DNA from 2 places in the Pseudomonas sp. EL_65y_Pfl2_R95 genome. Region 2 is predicted to be linked to the other one. Evidence: predicted binding sites of a transcription regulator. Region 2 holds the regulator's gene; the other holds the start of a gene.

What was found. The regulator sigma-54, encoded in region 2, starts transcription at its own class of promoters, with help from an activator protein. The targets are predictions, from matches to a motif close to ANTGGCATNNANNTTGCTNT.
Region 1: a site for sigma-54 is predicted at 5,505-5,524, ahead of AACY09_RS02565 (flagellar basal body rod protein FlgF). Genes of this name have one in related genera too.

Annotation. Positions count from the first base shown of each region.
Region 1 is NZ_CAXAOV010000001.1:534,428-542,342, forward strand. Features, by position in the region: gene flgK (flagellar hook-associated protein FlgK) at 1-768, opposite strand, end outside; gene flgJ (flagellar assembly peptidoglycan hydrolase FlgJ) at 777-2,000, opposite strand; gene AACY09_RS02550 (flagellar basal body P-ring protein FlgI) at 2,012-3,115, opposite strand; gene flgH (flagellar basal body L-ring protein FlgH) at 3,127-3,822, opposite strand; gene flgG (flagellar basal-body rod protein FlgG) at 3,884-4,669, opposite strand; gene AACY09_RS02565 (flagellar basal body rod protein FlgF) at 4,716-5,456, opposite strand; gene flgE (flagellar hook protein FlgE) at 5,642-6,949, opposite strand; gene flgD (flagellar hook assembly protein FlgD) at 6,994-7,671, opposite strand; gene flgC (flagellar basal body rod protein FlgC) at 7,693-7,915, opposite strand, start outside.
Region 2 is NZ_CAXAOV010000001.1:1,144,327-1,152,241, forward strand. Features, by position in the region: gene mlaD (outer membrane lipid asymmetry maintenance protein MlaD) at 1-356, opposite strand, end outside; gene mlaE (lipid asymmetry maintenance ABC transporter permease subunit MlaE) at 356-1,153, opposite strand; gene AACY09_RS05445 (ATP-binding cassette domain-containing protein) at 1,153-1,962, opposite strand; gene AACY09_RS05450 (KpsF/GutQ family sugar-phosphate isomerase) at 2,209-3,183, shown strand; gene AACY09_RS05455 (KdsC family phosphatase) at 3,183-3,707, shown strand; gene lptC (LPS export ABC transporter periplasmic protein LptC) at 3,719-4,285, shown strand; gene lptA (lipopolysaccharide transport periplasmic protein LptA) at 4,272-4,808, shown strand; gene lptB (LPS export ABC transporter ATP-binding protein) at 4,812-5,537, shown strand; gene AACY09_RS05475 (RNA polymerase factor sigma-54) at 5,674-7,194, shown strand; gene hpf (ribosome hibernation-promoting factor, HPF/YfiA family) at 7,372-7,680, shown strand; gene ptsN (PTS IIA-like nitrogen regulatory protein PtsN) at 7,696-7,915, shown strand, end outside.

The sequences.
Region 1 (7,915 bases), 610 kb from region 2:
GATCTCAACCCGATTTGGATCACCCTTGCCAGGCACAGCCTCCAGACGGCTGGCGGTACTGCCAACAATCAAGGGTTGGCCACTGCCAACAAATACGTTCAGGGTGTTGTTGTCTTGCGGCACAACGGTAACCCCGACAAAGGTCGACAGCTGACGAATGGCCTCTTCACGTGCATCGAGTAGGTCATTGGGCGCCTGCCCGGTGGCCGCCGATTTGGCAATGGCGTCGTTCAGGCTGGCAATGGAGCCGGCCAGCCGATTGACCTGATCGGTCACCGCTGACATTTGCTTATTGATAAAGGAGTTTTGTTCATCAACCCGGTCATAAACCGTATTGAAACGCCGACTCAGGCCTTCAGCCTGGGACAGCACCAACTGCCGTGCGGGTCCATTGGAAGGGTCTTCCGCCGCGGTTTGCAGCGCCGAGAAAAACTCCTGCAGCGAAGGGGTAATACCAGTGGTTGAACCCGCTAACAGAGAGTCGAGTTGCTCAATCTGGCTTTTGTAGGATTCGACATCGCTGCTCAACGAGGTGCTGGTGCGCACCTGGGTGGTCAGAAACTCGCTGTAGGTACGGCGAATATCAACCAGCGTGGTCCCCGAGCCAATAAAACCCGCACCGCTGAACTGCGGAACGCGCGTGCCCTGCACTGCATCCTGGCGCGAGTAGCCCGGGGTGTTGACGTTGGTGATGTTATGCCCGGTAACCGACAACTGCGTCTTGTTTGACGACAGCCCAGACAAACCGATATTGAGTAAGTCAGCCATTATTCAGCTCATCCACGCGTTGGCGTCGTATCGACGGCGGCGACAGTTTGATAGACGGCCATCTTCCGGGCGATCTGCGAGATTTTGCGGGCGTATTGCGGGTCAGTGGCGTACCCGGCTTTCTGCAACTCTTTAACGAATTGCTCTGGGTTTTGCGTGCTGCCCAGTGCCTTGTCGTAGCGACCATTGTTTTGCAGGAAGCTGACGTAATCTTCAAAGCTTTGCGCAAATGAATCATAAGAGCGAAATGATGCCGCTTCTTTCACCGCTTGGCCGCCTTTGTATTCGGTGGTCATCACCTGAGCTGTTTCGCCGCCCCAGGTGTTATGGCTTTTAATGCCAAACAGGTTGTGACTGACGCTACCGTCTTGCTGGCGAATAATTGATTTGCCCCAACCGGTTTCGAGCGCTGCCTGAGCCACCAGATAGCGAGCCTCTACGCCAATCTTGGCGGCCGCTTTTTCTGCCATGGGCAGCATGGTCGCAATAAAATCTGCAGGTGACGTAAAGGCCGCACCGCCTTTAGCCCCTTTGCCACTCAGCCGGCTGCCGGTCACAGCATCACTGCCATTGATGCTTAGGCCCTTATCGGTTGGCGCTGCATGGGCAATGGCCGGGATCCAGTCCTTGTTCGCTAAGACTTGAGCACCTGCGGTGTCAGTGGTCGGGGTAATGCCCGCCAGCAAACGGTCTGTGAGCTTGCCCGGCAATGAAAGACGACGCTTGTTGATCAAGCTGGAGTCATCGCGGCTGCTATCAACTGAAGCCACCGATTTCACCGCAACAGCGCCGCTCGCTGAAACCGCAGGCGCAGCCCCGCTGGTCGCACTGCCTGTACTGGTGATGCTGTTATCCGGCTGGGCAAAGGGATTAGGCCGATCACTGTGGCTTTTCATTTTGCTCATCTGGCGCGCCAAAACATCCGCCAGCCCAATGCCGTTTTTGTTATTGGACATGGTCACAGCCAATTGCTGGTCATACATGCCCTGATAGGTTTTACCCTCTTCACTGTTCATGAAATTGCCTTCGCTAAACCCTTCATTAGCGGAGCGCATGGCTTTGAGCATTTCATTGAGAAACAGCGACTCGAACTCTTTGGCAACTTTGCCAATGTTGGCTTCGCTGTCACCGCCGACTTTAAATTTATTCAGTCGGTTGAGGTCAGTGGCGGCGCCGGTATCAAGTGAGCTGGTGCCAGCGCTGGCAAGTCCTGCTGAGAGTCGAGAATCCATCGATCCGTCCCTTAAATAACGATCAAGTCAGCCTGCAAAGCGCCGGCTTGTTTCAGCGCTTCGAGGATGGCCATAAGGTCGGAAGGCGCAGCGCCAACCTGGTTTACCGCACGGACGATTTCATCCAGCGTGGTGCCCGGACCAAAGCGGAACATCGGCTTGGCCTCTTGCGTTGCATCCACCCGTGAGCGTGGAACCACAGCCGTCTGGCCGCCGGACAAGGCGCCCGGCTGGCTGACGATTGGGTCTTCGGTAATGGTCACGGTCAGGCTGCCGTGAGTCACCGCAGCGGGCTGCACGCGCACGTTCTGGCCGATGACGATGGTGCCGGTGCGCGAGTTGATAATCACCTTGGCAACCGCTTGACCGGCTTGCACCTCGAGGTTCTCAAGAATCGACAGGTAATCGACCCGCTGATTAGGGTCCAGCGGCGCACTGACTCGTACCGAGCCGGCATCAATTGCCTGAGCCACGCCTGGGCCCAGCAGCTCGTTGATCTGATCAACAATGTGCTTGGCGGTGGTGAAGTCAGGACGATTGAGATTGAGCGTCAGGCTGTTGCCTTGGTCGAAACCACTTGGCACCGAACGCTCAACGGTGGCACCCGAAGGAATACGTCCTGCCGAAGGAATATTGACGGTAATGCGCGAGCCGTCACCGCCCTCGGCGTCAAAGCCGCCCACCACCAAGTTACCCTGAGCGATGGCGTAGACGTTGCCGTCAACCCCTTTCATGGGTGCCATCAACAGGCTGCCGCCGCGCAGGCTTTTGGCGTTACCAATGGATGAGACAGTGATATCAATGGTCTGACCCGGCTTGGCAAACGCTGGCAAATCGGCGTGAATCGAAACCGCCGCGACGTTCTTTAACTGGACGTTGCCGCCCACCGGCACCTTGATCCCGAACTGGGCCAGCATGTTATTAAAGGTCTGTACGGTGAATGGCGTTTGGGTGGTTTGGTCACCACTGCCGCTCAAGCCCACAACCAGGCCATAACCAATCAACTGGTTACTGCGCACGCCTTGAATGCTGGCCAAATCCTTGAGACGTTCAGCCTGTGCTACTGCGCTTGAAAGCAGCAGCGCGAGCACTAGCAGATATTTGCATGGACGCATGTTTGCAGCCCTCAAAACGGGAACAGCGGGCTAAGGAAGAAACGATCAAACCAGCCAGGCTGACTGGCATCGGCAAAGGCACCTGTTCCTGAGTAGGTGATGCGCGCATCGGCGATACGGGTAGAAGGCACGGTGTTGTCGGTGGCAACATCATCAGCACGCACCAGGCCGGCAATCCGTACCAACTCATCACCGGTATTAAGCGTCATCCACTTTTCACCGCGTACCGAAAGAATGCCGTTAGGCAGCACTTCAGCCACGGTCACAGTGACCGAACCGGTCAAGCTATTGCCCTGGGCCGCCTTGCTGTCGCCTTGGGTGTCACGGTTACCGCTGTAGGAAGCGTCCAGCGAAAGATTACCGCCTGAAAACGGACTGTCAGCCGTAACCCCGCCACCGAACAAAGAGGTCAGGCCAAGGCTGGTTTTACTGTCTTTGGAAATCTGCGAGCCGGCATTTTTACTGGCCTGGGTTTTCTCATTCAAAGTGATGGTGATGATGTCACCGACCCGATACGCCTTGCGGTCGGTAAACAGGTTGTTATCAAAGCCGCTTTGATAGATAGAACCGTTGTTCTGCGCAGCAGGCAGCGGTGTACGCGGCAACACTGGCGAGTAGTACGGATCATTCGGCTTGGCTACAGGCGCGACGCAACCGCTCAGCAATACAGCGCCTAATAGTGAGGAAACAATAACTAGCCGATTCATAGATCCACCCTCGCGGTGTGACAGTTAACGCAGAGGCCCGCGCGACGCGTGGCCAAAACCATCAAAGATTCTGAGTAATAAAGGACAACATCTGGTCAGCGGTTGAGATGACTTTCGAGTTCATCTCGTAGGCGCGTTGGGTAGTGATCATATTCACCAATTCCTCAACCACGCTGACGTTGGAGTTTTCCAAGGTGTTTTGCAACGTTGTACCTAGGCCGTTCAAACCCGGTGTGCCGACTTGCGGTGCACCGCTGGAAGCGGTCTCGAGAAACAGGTTGCTGCCGATGGCCTCAAGGCCAGCCGGGTTAATAAAATCCGCGGTTTGCAGGTTGCCAATCACTTGCGGCTGAGCAGTACCCGCCGTGGTGATAGAAACCGTACCGTCTTCACCTACGGTGAAGGTTTTAACTTCGTTAGGCAGGACAATGGCCGGTTCCAACGGAAAGCCATTGGAGGTCACCACCTGACCGTCCGAGTCCAGATGGAAGCTACCGTCACGGGTGTACGACACCGTGCCGTCTGGCATCAACACCTGGAAGAAACCACGACCATTGACGGCTAAATCCAGCGGCTGCTCTGTGGTCTGCAAGCTCCCCGCAGTGAAAATCTTCTGGGTGCCAACAATCCGCACACCCGTACCCAGCTGCAAGCCTGACGGCAGCTCACTGTCTTGGCTCGACTGGCCGCCTGGCTGGCGACGGATCTGATAAAGCAGATCCTCAAACTCAGCGCGATCGCGCTTGAAGCCCGTGGTCGACACGTTGGCCAAGTTGTTGGAAATGGTGGTCAGGTTCATGTCCTGAGCGGACAAACCGGTTTTGCTGACCCACAGTGCCGGAAGCATATTCGTTCTCCTCGGGTGACGTTTTCACGTCGCCGCGTGCTGATAATTAGCTAAGTTGCAAAACCCGCGCCATGGCCGACGAATTGTCTTCGGCAGTACGCATCATCTTTACTTGCAGCTCGAATTGGCGGGACAACGACATGATTGCGGTCATCTCTTCCACCGCGTTGACGTTGCTCGATTCCAGGAAACCTGAAGTCAGCCGCACGCTCGCATCCGCCTGCACAGGCTGGCCACCCTTGAGGCGCATCATGCCGTCGGCGCCCTTTTCCAACTGCTTAGGGTCTGGATTGACCAGCTTCAGGCGGTCGACTTCCGCCAACACATTTGGCGCCTCGCCGAGGGCACGAATACTGATAGTGCCGTCCTGACCAATATCAATGCCCTGCTCTGGCGGTACAGCGACTGGCCCGGCATTGCCCATAACCGGCAAACCATTGCCTGTGCGCAACACGCCCAAAGCGTCAACATTCAGGCTAGCGGTGCGCACATAGGCTTCAGTGCCATCAGGCGCCTGCACGGCAAGCCAGCCATGACCGCCAATGGCAACGTCGAGATCACGTCCGGTTTCCTGCATGGAACCCGGGGTAAAGTCAGTCCCCGGACGCTCACTCATGGCGTAAACGCGCGACGGATAGACATCACCGAACGACGAAATCGCTCGCGCCTGCTCAAAGTCACGGCGAAAGCCGTTGGTTGAAATGTTCGCCAAGTTGTTGGCGTGCGCGCGCTGAGCCAGTGTGTTGTTCTGGGCCCCAGTCATGGCGACGTAAAGCATTTTATCCATGGTAACTCTCCGAGATAGGCGTGCCGCCTTGTGCTCTATACAGGCAATATTGCAAAGCCTGTGCCACTCCCGGAATAAATACTCAAGCCATTGATATATATAATATTTTTATAAACAAAAAGCTCCCGAAGGAGCTTTCTGGTCTCGCCAACGGCGAGGCATTGCCGCCAGCGGCAAAGCCAGCATCAACGCAGGTTGATAATCGTCTGCGTCACCGCACTTTCAGTCTCGATGGTTTTTGCATTCGCCTGGTAGTTGCGCTGGGCAACAATCAAGTTAACCAGCTGATCGGACAACTCGACGTTAGAATCTTCCAGCGCACCCGACTGCAAGGCACCCAAGGTACCGCTGTTTGGCGCACCAATGACCGGCTCACCTGATTCAAACGACTGCACCCATGCAGTTTTACCGACCGGGGTCAGCCCTTGCATGTTGGCGAAGTTAGCCAATACCACTTGGCCCTGAACTTTTGACTGACCATTGGTGTAGCGCGCGAAAATCACGCCGGTGTCATCAATTTCAAGCCCAGCAAGCTCACCGGTGGTGTAGCCATTTTGATCAACACTGTTGACCGCAAACAGGCTCGAATACTGGGTCGTACCGCGGAAGTCAAAATTGACGCCCGTTGCATTCGCTGTCGCGCCATTGCCACTCCAAACCGGTGGCGTGCCCCCATCAGAAGCCGCCGGAACCCAGTTGGTCATATTAATGGTGCCGTTGGCCGCGACAGTAAAATCTGTCGACGTCAGTGCAGCAGTATCAAGTTGACCTGCAGCATTAAAGGTCAGGTTTGCCGAATAAGGCGTAGTCGAAGTCGGCGTCGCCGGGTTGCGCCCATCCACCAGCACATTCATTTGCCAGTTGTTTGCACCCGTTTTAATGAAGTACTGCGTGAACGCGTGGGAGTTACCCTGTGAATCGAAAATATTCACCGACGTCGACGAGTTAAACGAGGTTGGATCATTGGGATCAAACGGGGTGGTCGTCGGCACTTCGTTAGTCGAATTGAGGTTGAACGGCTGAGTGATGGTGCTCGTTGGCTTCGGCGCCTGGCTGGCACTCTCAACCTTAAGGTCCGAGATGACGCCATTTTGCAGATTGCCGTTGCCATCGACCGCATAACCTTGCAGTTTGTAGCCGAAGTTATTGACGATGTTGCCCGCCCGGTCGGTGCCGAAATAACCAGCACGGGTGTAGCTGATATCACCATTATTACTGGTGCGGAAAAACCCGTTGCCGTTAATCGCCAAATCCAACGAGTTCTGCGTGTAGTTGACGTTGCCCTGATTGAACAACTGCGAAACGTCACTGAGCAATACCCCGCTGCCCTGTGCGTTTTTTCCGGAGCCCAGCACAGAGGCGGCATATACATCAGCAAATTCGGCACGCGACTGTTTGAAGCCGGCAGTACCTGCGTTGGCAATGTTATTACCGGTAACGTTGAGATCGCTGGTCGCTGCGCGCAGACCGCTAAGCCCGATATTGAACGCCATGGAATACTCCTTTGCCGGAACAGCCGGCCATTAAATCGTGTTGATTACTGACCGATTACCTGAACCTGGGAAAGCGGCACGCTGCCCAGTCCCGCTAAATTCAGCATGAGTTCGCTGCCGCCCAAAGTGACACTGTCAACGTTGGCTGGAAGCATGGTGTAGAGACCTTTAGTTTCACCGGCATAGGTCGCTTCCGCCTCAAAGGCGTAAGTGCCTGGCGGCATTGTATTGCCGCTAGAGTCCTTGCCATCCCAGATAAAGCTGACGTTGCCTGCTTCCTGCTCACCCAGGTTGACTCGGCTAACCGTAGAGCCTGCGCTGTCTTTAACATTGACGTAGACGTTGCTGCTACTGGTTGGCAAAACCAAGCTGGCTTTAAAGCTTTCGCTGGTATCAACCACTGCGCTGTCGGTCGGCACAATCACCTTGCGCCCAACCAGAGACGATGCCTGCAAGGCCTGCGACGACTGATAGCCCGACAACAAGGTGTCGACGCTGCCGTTCAACTGCTGAATACCTTCAACCTGGCTGAACTGGGCCAACTGAGCGATGAACTCGCCGTTGCCTTGCGGCTCAAGCGGGTTCTGGTTATTCAATTGGGCGACCAACAGATTCAAAAACTCGTCTTTACCGAGTTCTTTGTCTGTACCGGTACTGGACGATTTAATCTGCAGTTGATCAAGGACCGAACTGCCAACGCCACTGGTGCTATCGACGCTCATTTAGCGTTCCTCATTGATGGCTTACTGACCCAGGGTCAGCACCTTCTGCAACATTTGTTTAGCGGTATTCATCATTTCAACGTTGGTCTGGAAAGCCCGGCTGGCAGAGATCATGTCAGCCATTTCTTCAACCACATTGACGTTGGGGTAATACACATAGCCATTCTCATCAGCTGCCGGATGGTTCGGCTCATAACGCGGCATCAACGAGCTCTGATCTTCAACGATGCCCAACACCTGAACA
Region 2 (7,915 bases):
TCACCGCCAACGCTGATACCGATATATTTCTCGCCCAGCAGACCGGCAGTCAGGATTGAGGCGGTGGAGTCTTCCGGCAAGTTGTTCACATTCTTGTCGACAGACATGGTGACACGCCCGGTGTAGCTGTCACGATCCAAATCAATCGCCACCACCTTACCGATTGTGACCCCAGCCATGGTTACCTTGGAACGCACGGTTAGACCGGCAATGTTCTCAAAGTGCGCATAGACCTTGTAAGTATCATCAGCGTTACCCATTGCCAGACCGCTGACGCGCAGAGCCAATAGCATCAATGCCAGCATTCCGGCCAGCAGGAACAGGCCGACACCAACTTCCAGTGTGCGGTTTTGCATCAGAAATCTCCAAACATCAAAGCAGTCAGAATAAAGTCCAAACCCAATACAGCTAAAGAGGCGTAGACCACTGTTCGGGTAGTCGCCTGACTGATGCCTTCCGAGGTCGGCTCACAGTCATAGCCCTGGAACACGGCAATCCAGGTCACAACAAATCCAAATACGACACTTTTGATCACGCCGTTAAGCACGTCATCGACAAAGGACACGCTGTTCTGCATGTTCGACCAGAACGAGCCTTCATAAACACCGAGCCAGTCAATTGCGACCATCGAGCCGCCCCAGATACCGACCACGCTGAAAATCATCGCCAGCAAGGGCATCGAAATAAAGCCAGCCCACAATCGCGGGGCGACAATATGCTTGAGTGGGTCAACACCGATCATTGCCAAGCTGGACAGTTGCTCTGTGGACTTCATGTTACCGATCTCTGCCGTCAGCGCAGAACCCGCTCGCCCTGCAAACAGCAGCGCAGCAACCACCGGCCCCAGTTCACGCAACAGGGTCAACGCCACCATTTGCCCAACGGCCTGCTCCGAGCCATAGCTGGAGAGGATATTAAAGCCTTGCAGCGACAAAACCATGCCAATGAAAAGACCCGACACCACAATGATTGCCAGGGACATAACCCCGACCGAATGCAGCTGTTTAACCAATAAATGGAAAGCGTTGCCTGATGTGCCACGACCCAATAGCGCACGCACCAGGAAAATCGATGAGCGCCCCAATGTGGCGACCACATCAATACCGGCACGTCCCAGCAGGGCGACCCGTTGAATGGGTGTTCTTTTGCGCATCAGCGCGCCCCCAGAAGATCATCGCGGTAACTATCCGCCGGAAAGTGAAACGGCACAGGACCATCGGCCGCGCCCCGCATGAATTGCTGAATGCGCGGGCTGTCAGACTTCATCAACTCAGCAGGCGTGCCTTGTCCCAACACCTGCGTATCGCCCACTACATAGATGTAGTCAGCAATACTTGCCGTTTCAGCCAGGTCATGTGAGACCACGATACTGGTAATCCCCAGCGCATCATTGAGCAGACGAATCAAACGCACCAAAACCCCCATTGCGATGGGGTCTTGCCCCACAAAAGGCTCGTCGTAAATCAAAATCTGCGGATCAAGAGCGATGGCCCGCGCCAATGCAACGCGGCGCTTCATCCCCCCGGACAACTCATCAGGCATCAATTCAATTGCACCGCGCAGGCCAACGGCCTGCAGCTTCATCAGCACAATATCGCGAATCATTTCTTCCGGGAGCCGGGTATGCACGCGCAAGGGAAAGGCGACGTTCTCGAACACATCGAGGTCGGTAAACAAGGCGCCGCTCTGAAACAACACGCCCATCTGCTTACGCATGTCGAACAATTCACTGCGCGACAGCGTCGGCAGATCCACTCCGTTGACCCACACTTGCCCGGTAGATGGTTTCAGCTCAGCGGCAATCAGCCTCAGCAGCGTCGTCTTACCGCTGCCGGAAGGCCCCATGATGCCGACAACCTTGCCGCGCGGGATGCACAGATCGATATTTTTGAAAATATCTCGATCGCCGCGCTTAAAACTGACGTTCTTAAGCTCAACCGCGTAATGACTTTCGGCGCCCATTTAAACTCCTTACCAACAGCCTCCCTTGATAGACGCTCGGTTTCAAAATGAAGACACCGCGCCAATCCTCAGGGCCGAATTAGCGTTGCATCATACCACCGACCCAGAAGCGCTCCCAATATTGCGAGGACGAATAACCTCAGTTATGCATAGCCTTGCACGCGCGTGGCGAAATTCTAAGATGAGCGGACCACGCTTTGCGGCTATAATCGCAGGCTTTTACTGAGCATGGACTGGCCAATTGATATGAACCAGACAAACGACCTGATCAAATCTGCAGAGCGCACCATTCGCCTTGAACTGCAAGCCGTTGAAGAATTGCTGCCGCGAATTGATGGTGATTTTGTCCGTGCCTGCGAATTGATTCTGTCGAGCAAAGGCCGCGTGGTAGTGGTCGGCATGGGTAAATCAGGCCATGTCGGCAATAAAATTGCGGCAACCCTAGCCAGCACCGGCACCACCGCTTATTTTGTTCATCCCGCGGAAGCAAGCCACGGCGACATGGGCATGATCACTCGCGACGACGTGGTGCTGGCACTCTCAAACTCAGGCTCAACCGCCGAGATCGTGACCCTGCTGCCCTTGATCAAACGTCTGGGTATCAAGCTGATCAGCATGACCGGAAACCCGGAGTCAGTGCTGGCGAAAGCCGCCGAAGTGAATCTCGATGCCAGCGTATCGAAAGAAGCCTGCCCGCTTAACCTGGCCCCAACGTCATCAACCACTGCATCCTTGGTGCTGGGCGATGCACTGGCGATCGCACTGCTTGAAGCGCGTGGCTTTACCGCTGAAGACTTCGCCTTTTCCCATCCAGGCGGGGCACTGGGCAGACGCTTGCTGTTGAAAGTCGAAAACGTCATGCACACCGGCGATGGCCTGCCTACGGTAAAATCTGGCACCTCGCTTCGAGAAGCCCTGCTGATCATGACCCAAAAGGGCTTGGGCATGACCGTTGTAACGGATTGCAATGGTTTGCTCGCCGGAATCTTCACTGACGGCGACTTGCGCAGAACTCTGGACCGCGAAATTGATCTACGTCTAGCAACCATTGACCAAGTCATGACCGCTCATGGCAAGACTGCCCGCGCCGAAATGCTTGCAGCTGAAGCTTTGAAGATCATGGAAGACCATAAAATCAGCGCGCTCGTCGTAGTTGATGACAACGATCGTCCCGTAGGTGCGCTGAATATGCATGACCTGCTTCGCGCCGGAGTAATGTAATGACCCCAGAATTCAAACAACGCGCCAGCGCGATAAAACTGGCAATTTTTGACGTAGACGGCGTTCTCACCGACGGCAAACTGTATTTCCTGGTCGATGGCAGCGAATTTAAAACCTTCAACACCCTCGACGGTCACGGCATCAAAATGCTGATCAACTCGGGTGTGCGCACCGCGATTATTACCGGACGCACCACGCCGGTAGTTGAGCGCCGCGCACAAAACCTTGGTATTCAGCATCTTTACCAAGGGCGCGAAGACAAACTTGCAGTGCTCGACGAGCTACTTGGCGAACTCGGCCTAAACTATGAACAAGTTGCCTACCTCGGCGACGACCTGCCCGACCTGCCGGTCATTCGCCGCGTAGGTTTAGGCATGGCTGTCGCCAGTGCCGACCCTTTTGTGCGCGAGCATGCGTTCGCGGTGACTCAAGCCAGAGGCGGCGAAGGTGCGGCGCGAGAGTTCTGCGAACAAATCATGCTCGCCCAAGGCACCCTTGAAGCGGCTCAAGCAGCCTACCTGTAGAACAGCAAACTATGCGCAAACCATTAAACATCTTGCTCCTCGTGCTCGGCGTGCTGATAGTCGCCGCAGCGGGCTACTGGAATATCAACCCTGACAGCTTCGCGGACAAACCGGCGAAAACCGCTGCGCAAAATACTATTGATTTTTATGTGGTCAATTCAAAAACGGTGCAATATCAGCCTGACGGCACATTGCATTACGAGCTGACCTCCGACAAAGTCGAACATGCCAAGGACTCGGATATTTCCTATCTGACCCAGCCAGACCTGTTGCTGTACCGCGGTACAGAGCTGCCGTGGCATGTGCAAAGTGAAAAAGGTGAAGTTTCACCCGGCGGCAAAGAGGTCGAACTGATCGACAAAGTCCGCGTTGAACGCACGGATGCAAAAGGTCGCCCAACCCTGCTGACAACCAGCCGTCTTACGGTAATTCCCGATAAGGAATATGCGCAGACCCAGCAAGCCGTTAGAATTGACGCAGCCAATGGGGTGACCACGGCGCAAGGAATGAAAGCGTATTTAAATGACAGCCGGATGCTCCTGCTGTCCAACGTAAGAGGCCAGCATGAGGTTCGTTAAAACCCTCCCCCTTCTACTCAGCCTGGGTGCATCGCTAGGAAGCGTTCATGCCTGGGCTTTGCCAACTGATCGCGATCAACCGATTCGCGTACAGGCCGACAGTGCAGAACTCGACGATAAACAAGGCGTTGCTGTTTACCGTGGCGATGTAGTAATCACTCAAGGCACCATGAAAATCACCGGTGACACCGTCACTATTACGCAGAATGCCAAGGGCGAAGTTGATGTTTTCACCTCCGTCGGGCGCCCTGCGTACTATGAACAAAAGCCTGCAGTCGACAAAGAGATCGTCAAAGCCTACGGCCTGACCATTCAGTACTTTTCCGCCAACGAGCGCATCGTGCTGATTGACCAGGCCAAGGTCATCCAAGAGGGCAATACCTTCGAAGGCGAGAAAATTGTCTATGATACCCAGCGCCAAATCGTCAATGCTGGCCGCGCAAATGGCACCAAAGTGACCACGCCGCGCCCGCGCATCGACATGGTGATTCAGCCGAAGAACAAACCCACCCAAGGGCAGTAATTAATGGCTACATTGAAAGCCCAACACTTGGCGAAAAGCTATAAAAGCCGCCAGGTTGTCCGTGACGTTAGCCTGAGCATAGACAGCGGCCAAATCGTCGGCCTGCTCGGCCCTAACGGCGCAGGTAAAACCACCTGCTTCTACATGATTGTGGGCTTAGTCCAGGCTGACCAGGGTCGCATCCTGATTGACGACCTCGATGTCAGCCATCAGCCGATGCACGGCCGCGCGCGCGCGGGCATTGGCTACCTGCCTCAAGAGGCTTCGATTTTCCGTAAGCTCAGTGTTGCCGATAACATCATGGCCATTCTTGAGACCCGCAAAGAACTCGATCGGGCTGGCCGTGAGGCTGAATTGGAGAACCTGCTTGAGGAATTCCATATTCACCACATTCGTGACAACCTGGGAATGAGCTTGTCCGGTGGCGAGCGGCGCCGTGTTGAAATTGCCCGCGCCCTGGCCACTGCACCGAAATTTATTTTGCTCGACGAGCCTTTTGCGGGTGTTGATCCGATTTCGGTTGGCGACATCAAGCAAATCATCCATCACTTGAAAGCCAAGGGTATTGGCGTGTTGATCACCGACCACAATGTGCGCGAAACGCTGGATATTTGCGAAACCGCTTATATCGTCAGCGATGGCCAACTCATTGCAGAAGGTGATTCAGAGGCAATTCTGGCCAACCAGACGGTAAAAGAAGTCTACTTGGGTCATGAATTCCGCCTTTAACCTGGATTTTTTCACCCGATAAGCGGCAACAGCTAGGCAAAGCACTGCAATTCAGGCATATAATTTGCTTCCTTGAGGCGCCTCCTTCGGCGCCCTGTAGTGGATTGCGCAGAGACGCCGGTAAATAAGGTCTGCAATGAAACCATCGCTAGTCCTGAAGATGGGCCAGCAGCTGACGATGACTCCTCAGCTGCAACAAGCCATTCGCTTACTCCAACTGTCGACCTTGGATCTTCAACAAGAAATCCAGGAGGCGCTGGAGTCAAACCCAATGCTCGAACGCCAGGAAGATGGCGAAGACTTCGATAATTCGGATCCTATGGCCGACGGCGCAGAAACCGCAACTGTCGAGCAGCCCAAGCAACAAGACACCTACGAAGAAAGCAGCAACCACCAAGATGCGCCACAAACCGTGGACAATCTGGAAGAAGGTGAGTGGAACGAACGCATTCCCAATGAGCTGCCCATTGATACCGCGTGGGAGGATGTCTACCAGACCAGCGCCAGCAGCTTGCCAAGCAGCAACAGTGACGATGACGAGTGGGACTTCACCACGCGCACCTCAACCGGTGAAAGCCTGCAGAGCCACATGCTCTGGCAGCTCAATCTGTCGCCAATGTCCGACAAGGACCGTTTGATTGCAGTCACCCTGATCGACTGCATCAACCCACAAGGCTACCTCGAAGAAACCCTGGAAGAGATTCTGGAAGCCTTTGATCCTGAACTGGACATCGAGCTCGACGAGATTGAAGCCGTCCTGCACCGCATTCAGCAGTTCGAGCCTTCGGGCATCGCCGCACGAGACCTGCGCGAATGCCTGACCCTGCAACTGCGCCAGCTACCCGCCAAGACCCCTTGGCTAGTTGAAGCACAGCGCCTCGCCAATGATTATCTGGACTTGCTTGGCAATCGTGACTACAGCCAACTGATGCGCCGCATGAAGCTCAAGGAAGACGACCTGCGCCAGGTCATCGAGCTGATCCAAAGCCTTAACCCGCGTCCGGGTTCGCAGATTGAGTCCAGCGAGCCGGAGTATGTGGTGCCCGACGTGATTGTGCGCAAACACAATGAGCGCTGGCTGGTAGAGCTTAACCAGGAAGCCATGCCCCGCCTGCGGGTCAACGCTCAATATGCAGGCTTTGTCCGCCGTGCGGACTCCAGCGCTGACAACACCTTTATGCGCAATCAGTTGCAAGAAGCTCGCTGGTTTATCAAAAGCCTGCAAAGCCGCAACGAGACCCTGATGAAAGTCGCTACTCAGATCGTTGAGCATCAGCGCGGGTTCCTCGACTACGGTGACGAAGCGATGAAGCCTCTGGTACTGCACGACATTGCCGAAGCAGTCGGCATGCACGAGTCCACCATCTCGCGGGTTACCACGCAGAAATTCATGCACACCCCGCGTGGCATTTACGAGTTGAAATACTTCTTCTCCAGCCACGTAAGCACCTCCGAAGGCGGAGAATGCTCGTCTACAGCGATCCGCGCGATTATCAAGAAACTGGTTGCAGCGGAAAATGCAAAAAAGCCGTTGAGTGACAGCAAGATCGCTGGTTTACTGGAGGCACAAGGCATTCAAGTAGCTCGCCGCACAGTTGCTAAATACCGTGAGTCCCTCGGTATCGCGCCTTCAAGTGAACGCAAGCGATTGATGTAGCAGTTGATGAACAGGAAAATCGTCTCAACCAATACCGAACTGCCCCGCGCTTGGATAAAGTAGCCATACTGCTATTACCCAGCGTGGGAAATGTTTACTGAGGATTTTTCGCGCCACAGTGTTCCGGCGGCAGGCAAACAGCCTGTCTCTTACACACGGCAACAAGGAGAATGCGGTATGCAAGTCAACATCAGTGGACATCAGCTAGATGTGACCGACGCCCTGCGTGACTACATCGACGAAAAATTCAGTCGACTAGAACGCCACTTCGACAAGATTACGAATGTGCAAGTTATTATGGAGGTCGAGAAGCTCAAACAGAAAATCGAAGCCACCTTACACATTGCAGGCGGCGAAATTGTCGCTAATGCCGAACACGATGATATGTACGCAGCAATCGATTTACTGACCGACAAACTCGACAGACAACTTATCAAGCACAAGGAAAAGCAGCTCGACCGTCAACAGGGTGCAATGGCCCGTTGATATCGCCCAACTCCTATGATCCGACTTGAAAATATCCTGACCCCCGGCCGTTCCTTGGTGAACGTGCCGGGCGGCAGCAAAAAACGTGTTCTCGAACAGATTGCCAACCTGGTTGCGCGCGAATTGCCCGACCTCGATGGACAAGACATTTTCGAAAGCCTGATTGCCCGCGAGAAACTCGGGTCCACCGGTTTTGGCAATGGTATTGCCATTCCGCACTGCCGTCTGCCTGCTT